4 regions of the Gardnerella sp. 2492 genome follow, and region 1 is predicted to be linked to each of the others. Evidence: riboswitches for the same ligand, from Rfam matches in the RefSeq annotation. Region 1 holds a riboswitch; each other region holds the start of a gene.

What was found. A riboswitch is a leader RNA that binds a small molecule or an ion and turns the genes downstream of it on or off. The one in region 1 is predicted to bind thiamine pyrophosphate.
Region 2: another riboswitch for thiamine pyrophosphate. It lies ahead of thiC (phosphomethylpyrimidine synthase ThiC); the one in region 1 lies ahead of thiM (hydroxyethylthiazole kinase).
Region 3: another riboswitch for thiamine pyrophosphate. It lies ahead of ACPFYS_RS01075 (ABC transporter permease); the one in region 1 lies ahead of thiM (hydroxyethylthiazole kinase).
Region 4: another riboswitch for thiamine pyrophosphate. It lies ahead of ACPFYS_RS00620 (hydantoinase/carbamoylase family amidase); the one in region 1 lies ahead of thiM (hydroxyethylthiazole kinase).

What each region holds. Positions count from the first base shown of each region.
Region 1 covers NZ_CP186952.1:1,329,535-1,333,244, forward strand. Annotated here, with positions in the region: gene thiM (hydroxyethylthiazole kinase) at 1-1,221, opposite strand, end outside; TPP riboswitch at 1,209-1,301, opposite strand; gene ACPFYS_RS05215 (DEAD/DEAH box helicase) at 1,418-3,193, shown strand; gene ACPFYS_RS05220 (DUF3052 domain-containing protein) at 3,374-3,710, opposite strand, start outside.
Region 2 covers NZ_CP186952.1:318,187-321,896, reverse strand. Annotated here, with positions in the region: gene thiC (phosphomethylpyrimidine synthase ThiC) at 1-2,288, opposite strand, end outside; TPP riboswitch at 2,287-2,392, opposite strand; gene ACPFYS_RS01225 (NAD+ synthase) at 2,808-3,710, shown strand, end outside.
Region 3 covers NZ_CP186952.1:281,226-284,935, forward strand. Annotated here, with positions in the region: gene eno (phosphopyruvate hydratase) at 310-1,605, opposite strand; TPP riboswitch at 1,773-1,924, shown strand; gene ACPFYS_RS01075 (ABC transporter permease) at 1,914-2,720, shown strand; gene ACPFYS_RS01080 (ABC transporter substrate-binding protein) at 2,725-3,710, shown strand, end outside.
Region 4 covers NZ_CP186952.1:173,125-176,834, reverse strand. Annotated here, with positions in the region: gene ACPFYS_RS00650 (KAP family P-loop NTPase fold protein) at 1-1,110, shown strand, start outside; gene ACPFYS_RS00645 (hypothetical protein) at 1,360-1,512, opposite strand; tRNA gene ACPFYS_RS00640 (tRNA-Gly) at 1,643-1,715, shown strand; tRNA gene ACPFYS_RS00635 (tRNA-Cys) at 1,744-1,814, shown strand; tRNA gene ACPFYS_RS00630 (tRNA-Val) at 1,845-1,916, shown strand; tRNA gene ACPFYS_RS00625 (tRNA-Val) at 1,957-2,029, shown strand; TPP riboswitch at 2,262-2,351, shown strand; gene ACPFYS_RS00620 (hydantoinase/carbamoylase family amidase) at 2,524-3,710, shown strand, end outside.

The DNA.
Region 1 (3,710 bases):
TTTTTGACCTACGTGCAGATTGAATCCAAGTTTTGCTGCACACTCAACATGGTCATCTATAAAAATTGGTACGTCTCCATGCCCTGCGTTTATTAAAGTTTCGCGCATTTTAAGAGCTTTTTTAGATATGACATCATCGTCAGAATATTTGTCTCTTAATTGAACTACCGTTACGCCGCCTTCGATTGATTCTAACGCAACTTCTTCTTCGGTACGATTGCCCATTCTAGGGTCTGTTACTAAGTAAAGTGTCCAATCTACTGGTTCTACTGTGAAATCTATGCTTGCAAGATTTAATATTTCATCTGCGCTTAGTTTCGAAAGTGCGTCAATCCAAAGTGTGCGGAAAGTTCCAGGATTGATTTCCGCGTTTCCTTTCGCATTGATTCCAGCATTGATTCCAGCATTTTCGGAGCACGCGTAGCTTCCTGCTGCTGCAGCGTGCGCGTGAGCCGCTACTGTAGCAGCAAGTGGACAAGATGGGTTTGTACCAACGTATGCTGCTACAAGAGCCCCTAGAGCGCATCCTGTTCCTACTACTTTTTGCATTATTTCAGAGCCGCCTGAAACGCGCGCAAGGCATCCGTGAGCATATATTGCGTCTTGTTCTCCAGAAATTGCTACTACACTGCCGTGTTGTTTTGCTAATTTCCTGGCTGCTGGTAGTGCAGAATTTACGCTGTCTAGTGAGTCGACTCCGCGCATATCTCCCTTTTCGCCAGCTAAAGCTAAAATTTCCGCAGCGTTTGCGCGAATAACAGTAGGATTTTCTGTAATAATATTTTTTACGAAATTAATTCTTGAAGTAAGCGCTCCTAATCCAACTCCAACAGGATCTAAAACCCACGTCGTACCAGACTTTTTGCAGCCGCGTATTGCAGCGTTAATAGAAGTATCTGTGTAATTTTTTCTAAATGTTCCAACATTAACCAGTACTCCTGAAGCAATTTGCGCAAGTTGCTCTGTTTCTTCAGGATCGCACACCATAATAGGCGTTGCTCCGGCAGCGAGTAGAACATTAGAAGTAAGTTCTTGAACTATGTTATTCGTAACGCAGTGTGTAAGCGGTTTGGCAGAGCGCATGCGTTCTATGCAATTTTTCACGTCTTCTATGAACATGCGCTTGCGTGCTTTTGCAGAAAAATCTCTATCGAAATTTGTTATGGAATTGCCGCTAGATTGCGAATTTTTTGAAGTATTTCCTGTGTTCAACGTTTCCATGATTTTCCCTTCGCTAGTACTACCTAGATCAGGTTTAACGGGTATAATCTCAGCGACCTAGCGCACCCCGAACCGCGTTACGACTATACCGTTTGAGCGCGACTGCTTGTGCGGGGCGTGTGTTAGGCTCAGTTAGTTCGTGACTTTGTAGAAATTACGCGTAGTCAAATATAAAAGTAATTTACGAAAGGCTATTGTGCCGCATACTCATAATGCTGCGTCCGCCAAAAAGCGCGGAGCTAAGAATGTTAGGAATGCTAAGAATTCTAAGAATGCTAATAATAGCAAGAATTCTAAGAATATTAAAAATTCTAAGGATTCTAAGAATAGTAAGGATTCTAAGAATCTTAAGCACTTCGGTAAGTTTGGGAAGTTTAGTAAGGATTCTAAAGCAAGGAATGTTGAAAAAGCTGATGAATTCGGGAAGATAAGTAAAACTAAAAAATCCTATAAAAATAAAAATAAAGAATCTCGTTCTATTCGTGACTATCGTGAGTCTCGTGACTATCGTGAGTTTCGTGAGTTTCGTGACTCTAGAAGCTTTAACGAGTTAGAAAAAAAGCAGATTTCACAAAACGAGATTGTTATACCAGATTCTGCAATAGAATCGCGCGAAAACTACAGTGATGATGTTACATTTGCGCAACTCGGTGTTCCGGAGCCGTTAGTAGAAGTGTTACGCTCTGACGGTAAAACTACCGCATTCCCAATTCAGCAAGCGACTCTTCCAGACTCTTTGCGTGGAGCAAATATTTTAGGTCGTGGACGTACTGGAAGTGGTAAGACTCTCGCATTTGCTATTCCGCTCGTAGCTCGTTTAGCAGATAGTTTTGTTGATTTGATTCACTCTGGTAAAAACAGGCGCAATAGGGTAGATGATGCTGTTCCTGCTCCGCATGCCATGATTTTGGCTCCAACGCGAGAGCTTGTACATCAGATTGATGATGTTATTGCTCCTCTTGCTGCAGCTTACGGTATGCGTACTGTGACTGTATATGGTGGAGTGAGCTACAGGCGTCAAATTTCTCAGCTTAAGCAGGGTGCGCAAATTGTATTGGCTTGCCCTGGACGTTTGGAGGATTTGTTACGTCAGGGTGCGTTGACTCTTGAAAAAGTTGCAGTTAGTGTGCTCGATGAGGCAGATGAGATGGCTGATATGGGCTTTTTGCCTGCTGTTACGCGTCTTCTTGAGCAAGTTCAGCCTGATGGTCAGCGCATGCTGTTTTCTGCGACACTTGACAAGCAGGTTTCTACGCTTGTAAATCGTTTCCTTCCGAATGCTGTTGTTCATGCTGTTGATGATGCAGATTCGCAAGTTGATACAATGACTCATCATATTTTCGCAGTATCTTCTGGAGATAAGTATGAGGTGTTGCGAAAGCTTGCTTCTGGAAAGAAACGCGCAATATTCTTTACTCGCACAAAGTTCCAGGCAAAGAATATGGCTAAGAAATTAATTCAGCAGGGTATTCCTGCGGTTGATTTGCAGGGTAATTTGTCGCAGAATCAGCGCGATCGTCATTTGTCTGTTTTCGCGGAAGGCTTAGTACGAGTGCTTGTTGCTACAGATGTTGCCGCGCGTGGCATTGATATTAGTGATGTTGCGCTTGTAGTGCAGACTGAGCCGCCTGAAGATCCTAAGTCTTTCTTGCATCGTTCTGGGCGTACAGCTCGCGCTGGTGAGGAAGGCGATGTTGTGACTCTTGTGCTCCCGAATCAGAAGCGTGCTGCGCATATGATGCTTCGTCGTGCAGGAATTAATGCTAAAACTGAGGATGTGAATCCAGCTTCACCTGTTTTGGATGAGATTGTTGGGGAAGTAGCTGAATTGCAGGAAAACTGGAGTATGCCAGAGCCAGAGCAGCCAAAGCGCAGAGGTAGAGGAAGAAGCAGAGGACACGGTAGAGGAAGAGGACACAATGATGGTCGCGGCAGCATTCGCGGCAATGGTCACAGGCGTGATCGCAGCTAATCTACGTAAACGATGTAACTTGTCTTAGTGGCTTTGTTCTAGATTTGTTAGATTTGTATCATTCGTGATGCAAATCTAACGTTTTTTGCCTGTTTTCGGTTATATTTGCATCATTGATGAGACAAATATAACGCTTTTTGACCCAAATTCGTTATATTTGTCTCAATCGTGTTAAAAACGTTACTTGCCTTGGCCTTTGCCGAAAGCACGTAATTGGACTCCATTCCAATCAGCGCTTACGGTTAATGGGGTAGCGGCGTTCATTCCTGCTGTTTTCGCTGCAGACTGTACTGTGCTAGAACTTGGGGAGCCTTCTCTACCTGGCTTCGGTGTTAGCACCCACATAGGTGCGTCATCATCAAGCATATTCGTGGCATCCATAATGGTATCTGCGAGTTCGTCTTCGTCGTCACCGTCTCGCCACCAAATAATCACGCCATCAACAGCAGCATCGTAGTCTTCGTCCACCAGTTCTTCACCAGTGAGCTTTTCGATGCTTTCGCAAATTGTTTCGTCC
Region 2 (3,710 bases), 540 kb from region 1:
GCCGCATGGCAAGCAATCTTATACGCAATTACGCCCTGCTTTACATCGTCTTTGTTAGGCAATCCCAAATGCTCTTTAGGAGTCACATAGCAAAGCATTGCAGTACCGTAGCGTGCAATCTCTACGCCACCAATAGCGGAAGTAATGTGATCGTAGCCTGGGGCAGTATCAGTAGTCAAAGGACCAAGCGTATAGAATGGAGCATTCTGGCAAATCGCTTTCTCCATCTCAATATTCATACGCACAGTGTCGAATGGTACGTGGCCTGGGCCTTCAATCATAACTTGCACATCATGCTGCCAAGCAATCTTAGTAAGCTCACCAAGAGTCATAAGTTCGGAAAGCTGAGCCGCATCGTTCGCATCAGCCAAGCTACCTGGACGCAAGCCGTCACCCAAAGAGAACGCAACATCGTACTTCGCGAAAATCTCACACAATTCTTCAAAATGAGTGTAAAGGAAGCTTTCCTGATGATGCTGCAAGCACCACTCGGCCATAATGGAGCCGCCGCGGGAAACAATGCCGGTTACGCGGTTTGCAGTAAGTGGCACGTAGCGAAGGAGCACGCCTGCGTGAATTGTCATGTAGTCAACGCCCTGCTCGCACTGCTCAATAACAGTGTCGCGGAAAAGCTCCCAGCTTAGCTTAGAAGCATCATCCTCAACCTTTTCCAAAGCCTGATACATTGGCACAGTACCAATCGGAACAGGGGAGTTGCGCAAAATCCATTCGCGAGTCGTGTGAATATCGTTACCTGTGGAAAGATCCATAACGGTATCCGCGCCCCACTTAGTAGCCCACGTAAGTTTTTCTACTTCTTCGTCAATAGAAGACGTAACAGCAGAATTACCCATGTTTGCGTTGAGCTTAGTTAAGAAGCGAGAACCAATAATCATAGGTTCGGCTTCAGGATGGTTGATATTGCAAGGAATTACAGCACGTCCTGCTGCAAGTTCGGAGCGAACAAGTTCCACATCACAGTTTTCGCGAGTAGCAACATACTGCATTTCTGGAGTAGTAATTCCGTGACGTGCATACCACATTTGAGTAATAGGATGATCTACAGCCTTCATAGGCTTATGCATGCGTCCGCGCCATTCCTTTGAGGCTTTACCGCGCTTAATAGCACGCTTACCATCATCCTGGAGATTACGCCTACGACCCTCATACTCTTCTACGTCACCACGGTCTCGAATCCAATCGAGACGAAGAGGAGCTAAACCTTCCTTAGGATCGCACTTAGGACCTTCAGTATTGTAATCGTGGAAAGGAGGGTTAGGACCTACTCCAGGCGTGTCTGAAAGCTTAATTTCAGTGTAAGGAACTTCCAAATCGTAAGAACCATACTCGTATTCAAAATGAACTGGCGTAGTCTTACGGATATGAGCTTTGTCCCTCTGAGTGCATCCGCGTGCGGCAATATCAACACGCTGTTGCTTTTGAAGTTTTGCAGCTTCCTTCGCTTCCTTAGCGTTAATAAAAGCTGGTTTCTTTTCTTCAGTTTTTTCCTCAGATTTTTCGGAAACTTTTACTCGCTTAGCGTAACCGTGTTTTGCATCACCGCGTACCTTATTCCAATGCTCAACAAATTCGTGCATTGTAGATTCTGGCGTTTCTGAATCGTACAAAACTTGCGAAATAAAGAAGCCAGCAGCTTTAGTGCTAGCAATCATATCTACATCGTCAAGCTGAGTTTTTCCGCCAACAAGAACAGGGAAATCACTTGCTTTGCAAATCGTATTAATTTTTTCTTCATCAAGCGTTGTGTGATTAGCTTCTAAATCGTAAGCTGCAGTAGTGTTTTCGCAGCCTTCTTCAGGATTGTGCATTGCAGTTACGCAAATGTAATCAATGCAGCCATCTGGAAGCTCATTTATAACTTTTACTAAGCTTTCAGTTTCAACAGACAAACCAATTACGGCATCTTCGCCAAGCAGTGCGCGTGCTTCTCTAGGTTCCATATCGCTTTGAGCTAAGTGCACGCCGTCAACTTTAATGCTTTGATTACGAGCTTGCCAAGCAACATCAACACGCTCGTCAATAACAAACGTTACCGAATCGCACTTGTTGTTATCTTCGATTATTTGCGCGATATCACGAGCTATTGTTGTTATTTCTTTAGCATTTTCATTGTTGCAATGAAGACGTATAAAAGTTGCGCCAGCGCGTAATGCATCATCAACAACATCAGTAAGCGGTCGATTAGAGCAAACTTGCGGATCTGCTATAAAACAAGCGCTGAGATTAAATTGATCACGCATTGATGCGTATGGATAATTCGAGGTCATGCTATTTTTCATTGCTCCCTACGTTGTATTAACTAACAGGTTCGAAGGGTCAGGCTTGTTGGCCTATCTCAGCTTTCTTGCGGAAAGCACCCCTGCAAAAATGTCGAATTATTAGCCAGTTTACATGATTACGTGGCCTTTGTTTGACGGGTATGTTGCGAAAGTGTTGATTTTTATACAAAAACCCGCTCAGCTCCTTATGCTGGGCGGGTATAACGAACGGCACGCACACTTTAAAAGTGGTATGGCTTCATCTACCTAACTTCTTTCTCGCTCTCGCAATTATTCCCCTTCGCGAGTAACACGGTACAAATATATTGCAGAGATTCTTATTTTTCTACGGTTACATTATTTATATTACTTATAACGCGTTGAAAAAAGCTGCAAAAACAGGGTTAAAGGTTATAATGTTATAAAGAATTATTACAAATTTATGACGAATCTGCGTGTCGAGTACAAAAGATTCAACCAAAACACTTTTAAATATCTAGTTGCAGACCGTAGATTACACTGTTACGTATGACTTCATTGCGATTAGCTTTAGCGCAGATTGATACTTGCGTAGGAAATATAGAAAGTAACAGCAATAAAATAGTGCAATACTCGCGCAGGGCAGCGCAAGATGGCGCAAAAATAGTAGTTTTTCCAGAAATGACACTTACTGGATATCCTATTGAAGATTTAGCGTTACGAGCAACATTTAGAACAGCCGCTTCGAAAGCAGCAGAAGAATTAGCAGAAAATCTTAAAAAAGAAAACTTAGGTAACTTATACGTAGTAGTCGGAACTGTAGGAGTAGACGAAAATTCCGGAAAACCAAGAAACAGGCTTCTTGTACTTCACGACGGAGAAATAAAACTCAACTACGATAAGCATTTCTTACCAAATTACGGCGTATTTGACGAATTTCGTATTTTCTCTTCCGGCAACGAGTGCACGGTTATGAACGTTGACGGAAATCGCATAGGTTTTGCTATTTGTGAAGACATTTGGCAAGACGGAGGACCGGTTGAAAAACTAGCCAATATTGGCATCGATCTTCTTGTTACAATGAACGGATCTCCATATGAAGAGGGAAAAACTCACGTACGCTATCAGATTGCTGCAAAAAGAGCAAAACAAGTAAAAGCGCCAGTAGTATACGTAAATCAGGTTGGAGGACAGGATGATCTCGTATTCGACGGAGCAAGTTTTGTCGTAGACTCAGATGGTAGTTTACTTGAACGTTCGCCACTTTTTGATGAAGATTTATCATACTTTGATTTCGATAGAAATTTGTCTAAACAAAAAGAATCAACAATCGCAAAAAGCTTAAATTCTGATGAAGAAGTTTATTGTGCATGTGTTTTAGGCCTTAAAGATTACATGCGTAAGAACGGTTTTAAAGGAGTTTGTTTAGGACTTTCTGGAGGAATTGACTCG
Region 3 (3,710 bases), 510 kb from region 1:
CTAAAGAGCTGAGAATAAAAGTAAAATCACAAAAATTTTTACTGAATTTCGAAAATTTTCTTGAAAACTTCTTAAACTTTTCGCATAAAACTAGCTAAAACACGCGTAAATATTCCACTGATATCTGCTATTGAAAGCAAAAAATATTTTTCCAATACGCGCGTGTCTCTTATACGCTTTTTGATTTACAACCTCATAATCGTCATAACTCGGAATAACACGACATTCAACACAAAACATAATTACAAACAAAAACGGTCAGCCACGAACGCGACTGACCGTTAAATAGAACTAGCTAAAAGTATAAAGTTACTTCATATACTTCTTGCAAGCCTTGAATGCGCTGTAACCAGCATACTGAGCGGTAGAACCAAGCTCTTCCTCAATCTCAAGCAAGCGGTTGTACTTAGCAATACGCTCGCCACGAGCAGGAGCACCAGTCTTAATCTGGCCGGTGTTCTTAGCAACAGCAAGATCAGAAATGGTGGTATCTGGGGTTTCACCAGAACGGTGAGAAACCATGGAAGTGAAGCCATTCTTGGTTGCAAGCTCAATAGCGTCGAGGGTTTCAGTAACGGAACCAATCTGGTTCAACTTCACGAGCAAGGAGTTAGCTGCTCCAAGCTCAATACCCTTAGCCAAACGCTTTGGATTGGTGACGAGCAAGTCATCACCAACGAACTGCAAACGATCACCAAGACGCTTGGTAATCTCTGCCCAATCATCCCAGCCTTCTTCCTGGAATGGGTCTTCGATGGAAACGATTGGATACTCGTTGATGAGCTTCTCGTAGTAATCAAGCATGTAAGCAGATTCGCGCTCTTCGCCATCGAAACGATACTTACCAGTTTCCTTGTTGTAGAACTCAGAAGAAGCAACGTCAAGAGAAATACCAATCTGCTTGCCTGGCTCGTAGCCTGCAGCTTCGATTGCATCCATGATGTACTTCAAAGAATCCTCGTTGGACTTCATCTTTGGTGCGAAGCCACCTTCATCACCAAGACCAGTAGCCAAGCCTTCCTTCTTCAAAACATTCTTCAAGGTGTGATAAACCTCAACGCCAGCGCGAAGAGCATCACTGTAAGTTGCGAAACCGTAAGGAGAAATCATGTACTCCTGAATATCGGTTGCGAAGTCAGCGTGAGCACCACCGTTCATGATGTTCATGTTTGGTACTGGAAGAATATGACCGTTAGTACCGCCAATGTAACGGTACAAAGGAAGCTGAGCAGACTCAGCAGCCGCGTAGAGAGCAGCAAGGGAAACACCGAGAATAGCATTTGCGCCAAGCTTACCCTTATTTGGTGTGCCATCAAGCTCAATCATGGTCTCATCAAGAGCGCGCTGATCGGTGGCATCCATGCCAATAACCTTAGGAGCAATAACTTCATTTACTGCTTTTACAGCTTCCAAGGTGCCCTTGCCTTGATAGCGGGACTTGTCACCATCACGACGCTCCCAAGCCTCAGCCTCACCAGTCGAAGCACCAGAAGGCACTAAACCAATGCCCTGAGCGCCATCTTCAGTCTCCAAATAAACCTGAACAGTAGGATTTCCACGGGAATCCAAAATTTCGCGTGCATATACGCTTTCAATAGCTGCCACAACTACTCCTTATTGCTTATTGGTTGTGATAACAGTATTAAGATTAATGCGTTTTATGGACGTTCCACACACTGAGCTTTTTAATACATTAACTTTGAATATGAAATATAAAAATTAACAAAATTTACCAAATATAGTATTTTGTCCACGCCCAAAGGCAATAATAACAGCATGGCACGGGGTGCGCTTAACACTGTGATGAATAAATAAAGTTTCAATTAAAACTACACAATTTTCTCACCGCTGTTACGCGCTGAGAATATACCCGTCGAACCTGATATAGCTAATACTATCGAAGGGAATGTCTCATGCATAAGCATTGTATTTTTAAGCACTTAGCTAGCGTAAAAGCGTGGCTTTCAACAGTTGCAATTATCTTTGCTTGGTATGTTATAACCCTTACTCCTAAAGATGATCGCGCATTGCCATCACCAATGGAAGTTATACAAGCATTCCAAGATTTATACAACGAAGGCATACTATTGCCATCGTTAGCAATAAGCATTGCTAGAGTCGCAGAAGGCTTGTTACTTGGTATTGTTATTGCCGTTCCAGCTGGAATACTTTCTGGCGGAACAAAATTAGGCAACACTATTCTTAATAAACCAAGTCATATGATACGTTCAGTACCATTTCCAGCATTAGCACCTCTCCTAATAATCTTTTTAGGAGTAGATGAGCTTATGAAAATAGTACTTATAGCAATAGGCGTATTTGGCCCTATGTACGTAAATATAAGAGATGGGGTTAGAAATATTGATCCTCGTCTTCTTGAATTAGCTGAAGCCTATCACGTAAAACGTTTAAAAGTTTTTACAACTATTCTTTTACGAGGTACTCTTCCTAATTTTATGACTGGCTTACGTTTTGGCATATCGGTTGCGTGGGTTGCTTTAGCTACTTGCGAAACTGTAAATTCCTCAATAGGAATTGGATATATTCTTTCGAGAGCTCAAGAATTCTTCAGACCAGATCAAATGATGGCTTGCATAATTCTGTACGCTTTTGCTGGCTTAGCTTCCGAAATAACAGCAAATATTTTCGAATATATTCTTATACCAAATCGCAGGAATAGTCGCAAAATCTCAAGCAGAACATTAAACACGAAGGAGTAATGAGATGAATAAGCTCACTAAGACTTTTACTATAAGAAGAGTAGCTGCAGCACTGTGTGCACTAGCAACTACAGTAGCACTAGCATCTTGCGGATCTTCGCAAAAATCTTCATCTTCTGCAAAAGGTGGAGCTGGAACTATGCGAGTAGCGTATCTTTCTACAGCAAACTATTTAACAACTCTTAAGGATGAGAAATTCTTAAACGAAATATTCGGCAAAGATAAGGTAGTGTATACAGGCCCTTACACTCCTGTTGACGGTTTAACTGCTGTTATGGGAGGAAGTGCAGACGCAACAACAACCGGAACTGGTCGTTTTATTGATCTTATTGCAGAAGGTCAGCCTTGGGTTGCTTTTGCACTCGAATATTATAATGGAGATTCTCAAGGAATTGTTGCTTCTCCAAAGAGCGGAGTAAAAACTCTGAAAGACTTGTACGGTAAGAAAGTTGCTATTATTCACAACGGAGATACCGGCGATTACATGCTTCATCGTGCTTTCGATAAGAGTGGACTTGACGTTTCTAAAGTTCAAAAAGTTGAAATGAATCCTCGAAACTTCCAAGCTGCTTTTACTTCCGGCCAAATCGACGCTATTTCTTCATTCGACCAAAATCTCGCTGCTGCAATGACAACACCAGGTTCAAAGTTGCTTGTTAATGCTAAAAAATATGGCAATATGAACGTAACTATACATATCGTTTCTCGTAAGTTCGCAAAACAGCATCCAGATCTAGTTAAGAAGATGTACAAAGCTTTAGTAAAAGAAGCAGAAAAATCTCATAAAGAAAAGAATGTTATAGGCAACGCTTATAAGAAACTTGGTGCATCAGAAGCAATTATTAAACAAATCGAAAAGTTTGATAACCCAACTATTAAACCAATTGACGCAAAAGGCTTAGAAATGATGCAAACTCAGGCTAAAGAGTACGTTAAGTACGGTCTGATTAAAGCTGCTCCTAAGAATCTTGCTGATTCGGTTATGGATTG
Region 4 (3,710 bases), 400 kb from region 1:
GAATACTATAAAAATGAATTCAAACAGCTTGGATTAAATTCAGAATCATCTATGCAAATGATTATATTGATGTTCCCTCCATTTGCTAGGTCGATTCATTACATTGGCGAATATTCTCATTCAGATGATTTGCAACTTTTAAGAGATAATCGCATCGCATCTGTTGAAAAATTTAGTTTATATTTTATGTTCGATATAGGTAGAATTAAGGTTTCAAGAGAGAAAATTTATGATTGCTTGTATAAATATGATAAAGATCTTTTAATTAGTACTGTTAAAAATATTAATTCACAAGGCAACCTTGACTATTTGTTAAGAAGCATGGAGTCATTGTTTGATAAAGAACATTATGAGCGTTTTAAGTTCGTTGTATTTACGCTTATAAATTTGTATGGAGAATTTGTAAATAAAGCAACAGAAATAAATAATATAAATAATATTTCTGATTCAGTATCTGAATTTGTACTCTATTTTATTCAAACATTAGACTCTGAATATGAACGTTATGAAATAATTTATTCTATTCTTAAAAATTCCAATAAATCTAATCTTGGACTTATTGCAGATATTCTTAATCAAGAAGAAATGGCATTTGGGAGATTTAATAATAAACCCGAGCGTAAAGATTTGCAATTAGTTAACTTAAAGCATTTAGAATCTCTCGAAAAAATTTATATAGACAAAATTGAACTCATTTCAAAATCTGAAAATATGCTAAATATAGGAAGATTTAGTAGAGCATTTTATTTGTGGGAATATCTTGATAAAGAAGGAGCTGAAAACTACATTAAAACACTATTTAACGATAATCTTAATAAAATTAAATTTATATTCATTCATTCATATCGAGCCAGAGGTTTGAATGGCTATAGTTGGAATATTGATTTAGAAAGTTACTCAAATTACATTTCTAGAAAAGATTTTTACAATGGAATTAAAGATTTCGCTAAAAATCATTTGTGTGAATTTAATAAAGAAGAACAAATAAAATTAGCGTCATTTGTATTGAATTATGAAAATAATAGTGATGACTTTAACCATGCGTCTGAGCGAGAAGCATTGCAACTCATAGAAAAGTGGAAATCTGAAAGCAACATATCAAAGCAATAAATCATATTGGGCACTAGCACACTGCAGTTAGTGCCCAATATTTTTGCCGCTTACCCTATTGGGTAGCCTAAAGTATAGGAGTCTTCCTGCGTCGAAAGTCGGCTTCATGTCGTCGGTTGATTTACTCACCTTAAGCGTTGTGTGGGCTCCTTTATTTGTCGACTTTCAATCCAGTCACAATGACACTATTAACGCTCAATCACTGCTATTCATTACTTGCACCGTTTGGTTTTTGTGTGAGAAGGAAGGCTAAGTACTAGAAACTGTCGAAAACACCAAACCATTTGGTGAAATAAACAAAATACCGGACGGAATTGTCGAAAACACCAAGCCATTTGGTGAAATAAACAAAACACAAACCAAAACTGTCGAAAACACCAAATCAGCCGATAAAATCGACATTTTCTATTGCTGCAAAAATTATTTAATGCATTCAGCGACACGCCAAATAGGCGAGGGCTTGCATTTGAGAATATTTAGGGTATAGTAGTTACTCGTGCTTCGGCGCTGACATTGTTAGCAAGAATGCATCGCGGACATAGCTTAGTTGGTAAAGCGCAACCTTGCCAAGGTTGAGACCGCGGGTTCGAGTCCCGTTGTCCGCTCTAGGTCCGATGAGTTATTCGACCTTACGGTGGGTTAGCCAAGCGGTTAGGCAGCGGCCTGCAAAGCCGTATAGATGAGTTCGACTCTCGTACCCACCTCGATTAAGCGGGTTAGCTTAATACACAACCGGGCGGTTGGCGCAGTGGTAGCGCACTTCCCTGACACGGAAGGGGTCACAAGTTCGAACCTTGTATCGCCCACTCGAAAGGATTGCCTTTCACGCATAATTAAAAAAATTTTGGGTGATTGGCGCAGCGGCTAGCGCACTTCCTTCACACGGAAGGGGTCATAGGTTCGATTCCTATATCACCCACAATATGTTCGCAGTGTAGAAGCACTGCGTTTTTTGTTATCTGGCTATTATTTATTCCATGTTGTCTACTGTTAGTCTTTAACTTGCAAATTGAAAATTTTAAAGCATTTCAATCATATAATAGCAAAATAAGTAATATCTCATATAAATTAGTTATTTCTTCACAAAAACACACATAATAATGTTCATTTTGCGTTCATTTAATATCGTGCTATACTCAGCATCGTACAAGTGAAAATTGCAGGGGTACTGGAAACAGTTGAGAAACACCCTTTGAACCTGTTTTGTTAAGACATGCGTAGGGAGCAATTACAGTAAGTGATTTCTTTCTATCACGATTTTCGTGATATCTTGCGTTGCCACAAAGTAGTAGCAATTACACGAGTATCAACTAAACAATTAAAGAAAAACTAATTAAAGAAAAACTAAAAACATCCTCTCTACATAACCTTTAGGGAGGGAAACTTGTACAACACAAGGAGAAAGACTGCAAAATGATTGATAGCAGCATAAATGCTGAAACTATAGAATCAGCCATAAGCTGGCTTGCAGGATTCACAGAAAAACCAGGCGAACAAGGAGTTACACGTCCTCTTTACACAAAATCCTGGAAACAGGCTCTTTTTGCTCTTCGCCAACGCTTCGAAAAACTCGGCATGACTGTTGAATTCGATTCGATTGGAAATCTAATCGCAACTGTCGAAGGAAGTGAAAAACCAGAAAGCGTAATAGCTTGCGGTTCTCACATTGACACTGTTTCAAGAGGAGGTCGTTTCGACGGCCAACTTGGAATAGTTGCAGCTTATTTGGCAGTTAAAAATTTGCTTACTAGATACGGAAAACCGAAAAAGAGTTTACGCATTATCTGCTTAGCAGAAGAGGAAGGCTCACGTTTCCCATACGTATTCTGGGGTTCAAAGAATTTCTTCGGACTAGCTAAAAAAGAGGATGTAGAAAATATTTGCGACAGCAACGGTGTTCCTTTCGAAACAGCAATGCGTGAAGCTGGGTTCAATTATCAAACAACTCAACCTAAGTTTGCAAATCTTGAAGCTTGGATTGAGTTACACATTGAGCAGGGACCAACGCTTTACAGTAATCATGAAGATTTAGGCATTATTACTAGCATCGCCGGTCAACATCGTTGGGATATCCATCTTAAAGGCGTACAAAATCACGCTGGCACAACCATGATGTCTTACAGGCACGATGCTGTAGATTGCATGTCTCATATAATCACAAAGAATCTTGATAAAGCCAAGCAAGCAGGAGACCCACTGGTACTTACTTTCGGTAGAATCAGCGTAGTTCCAAATCAAGTAAATATTGTTCCTGGAGAAGTTACTTTTTCAATGAACTGCCGTCACACAGACAAAGCTTTTCTTGATAAATTCTTGCAGGAACTCGACGAAGATATTCACAAAACTGCCGACGCTTACGGGATTACAGCGAAGATTGACAAATGGATGTCTGATGATCCTACACCTCTTAGCGATGACATTATAAATCTCTTGAAAGATCAGGCTGATCAGCAAGGTTACGCCTACAGAGTTATGCATTCAGGCGCTGGACAAGATACTCAGATTTTTGCTCCGTTTGTAAAGTCTGGAATGATTTTTGTTCCTTCAAAAGATGGTATTAGCCACGCTCCTGAAGAATACACAGATCCTCAAGATGCGGT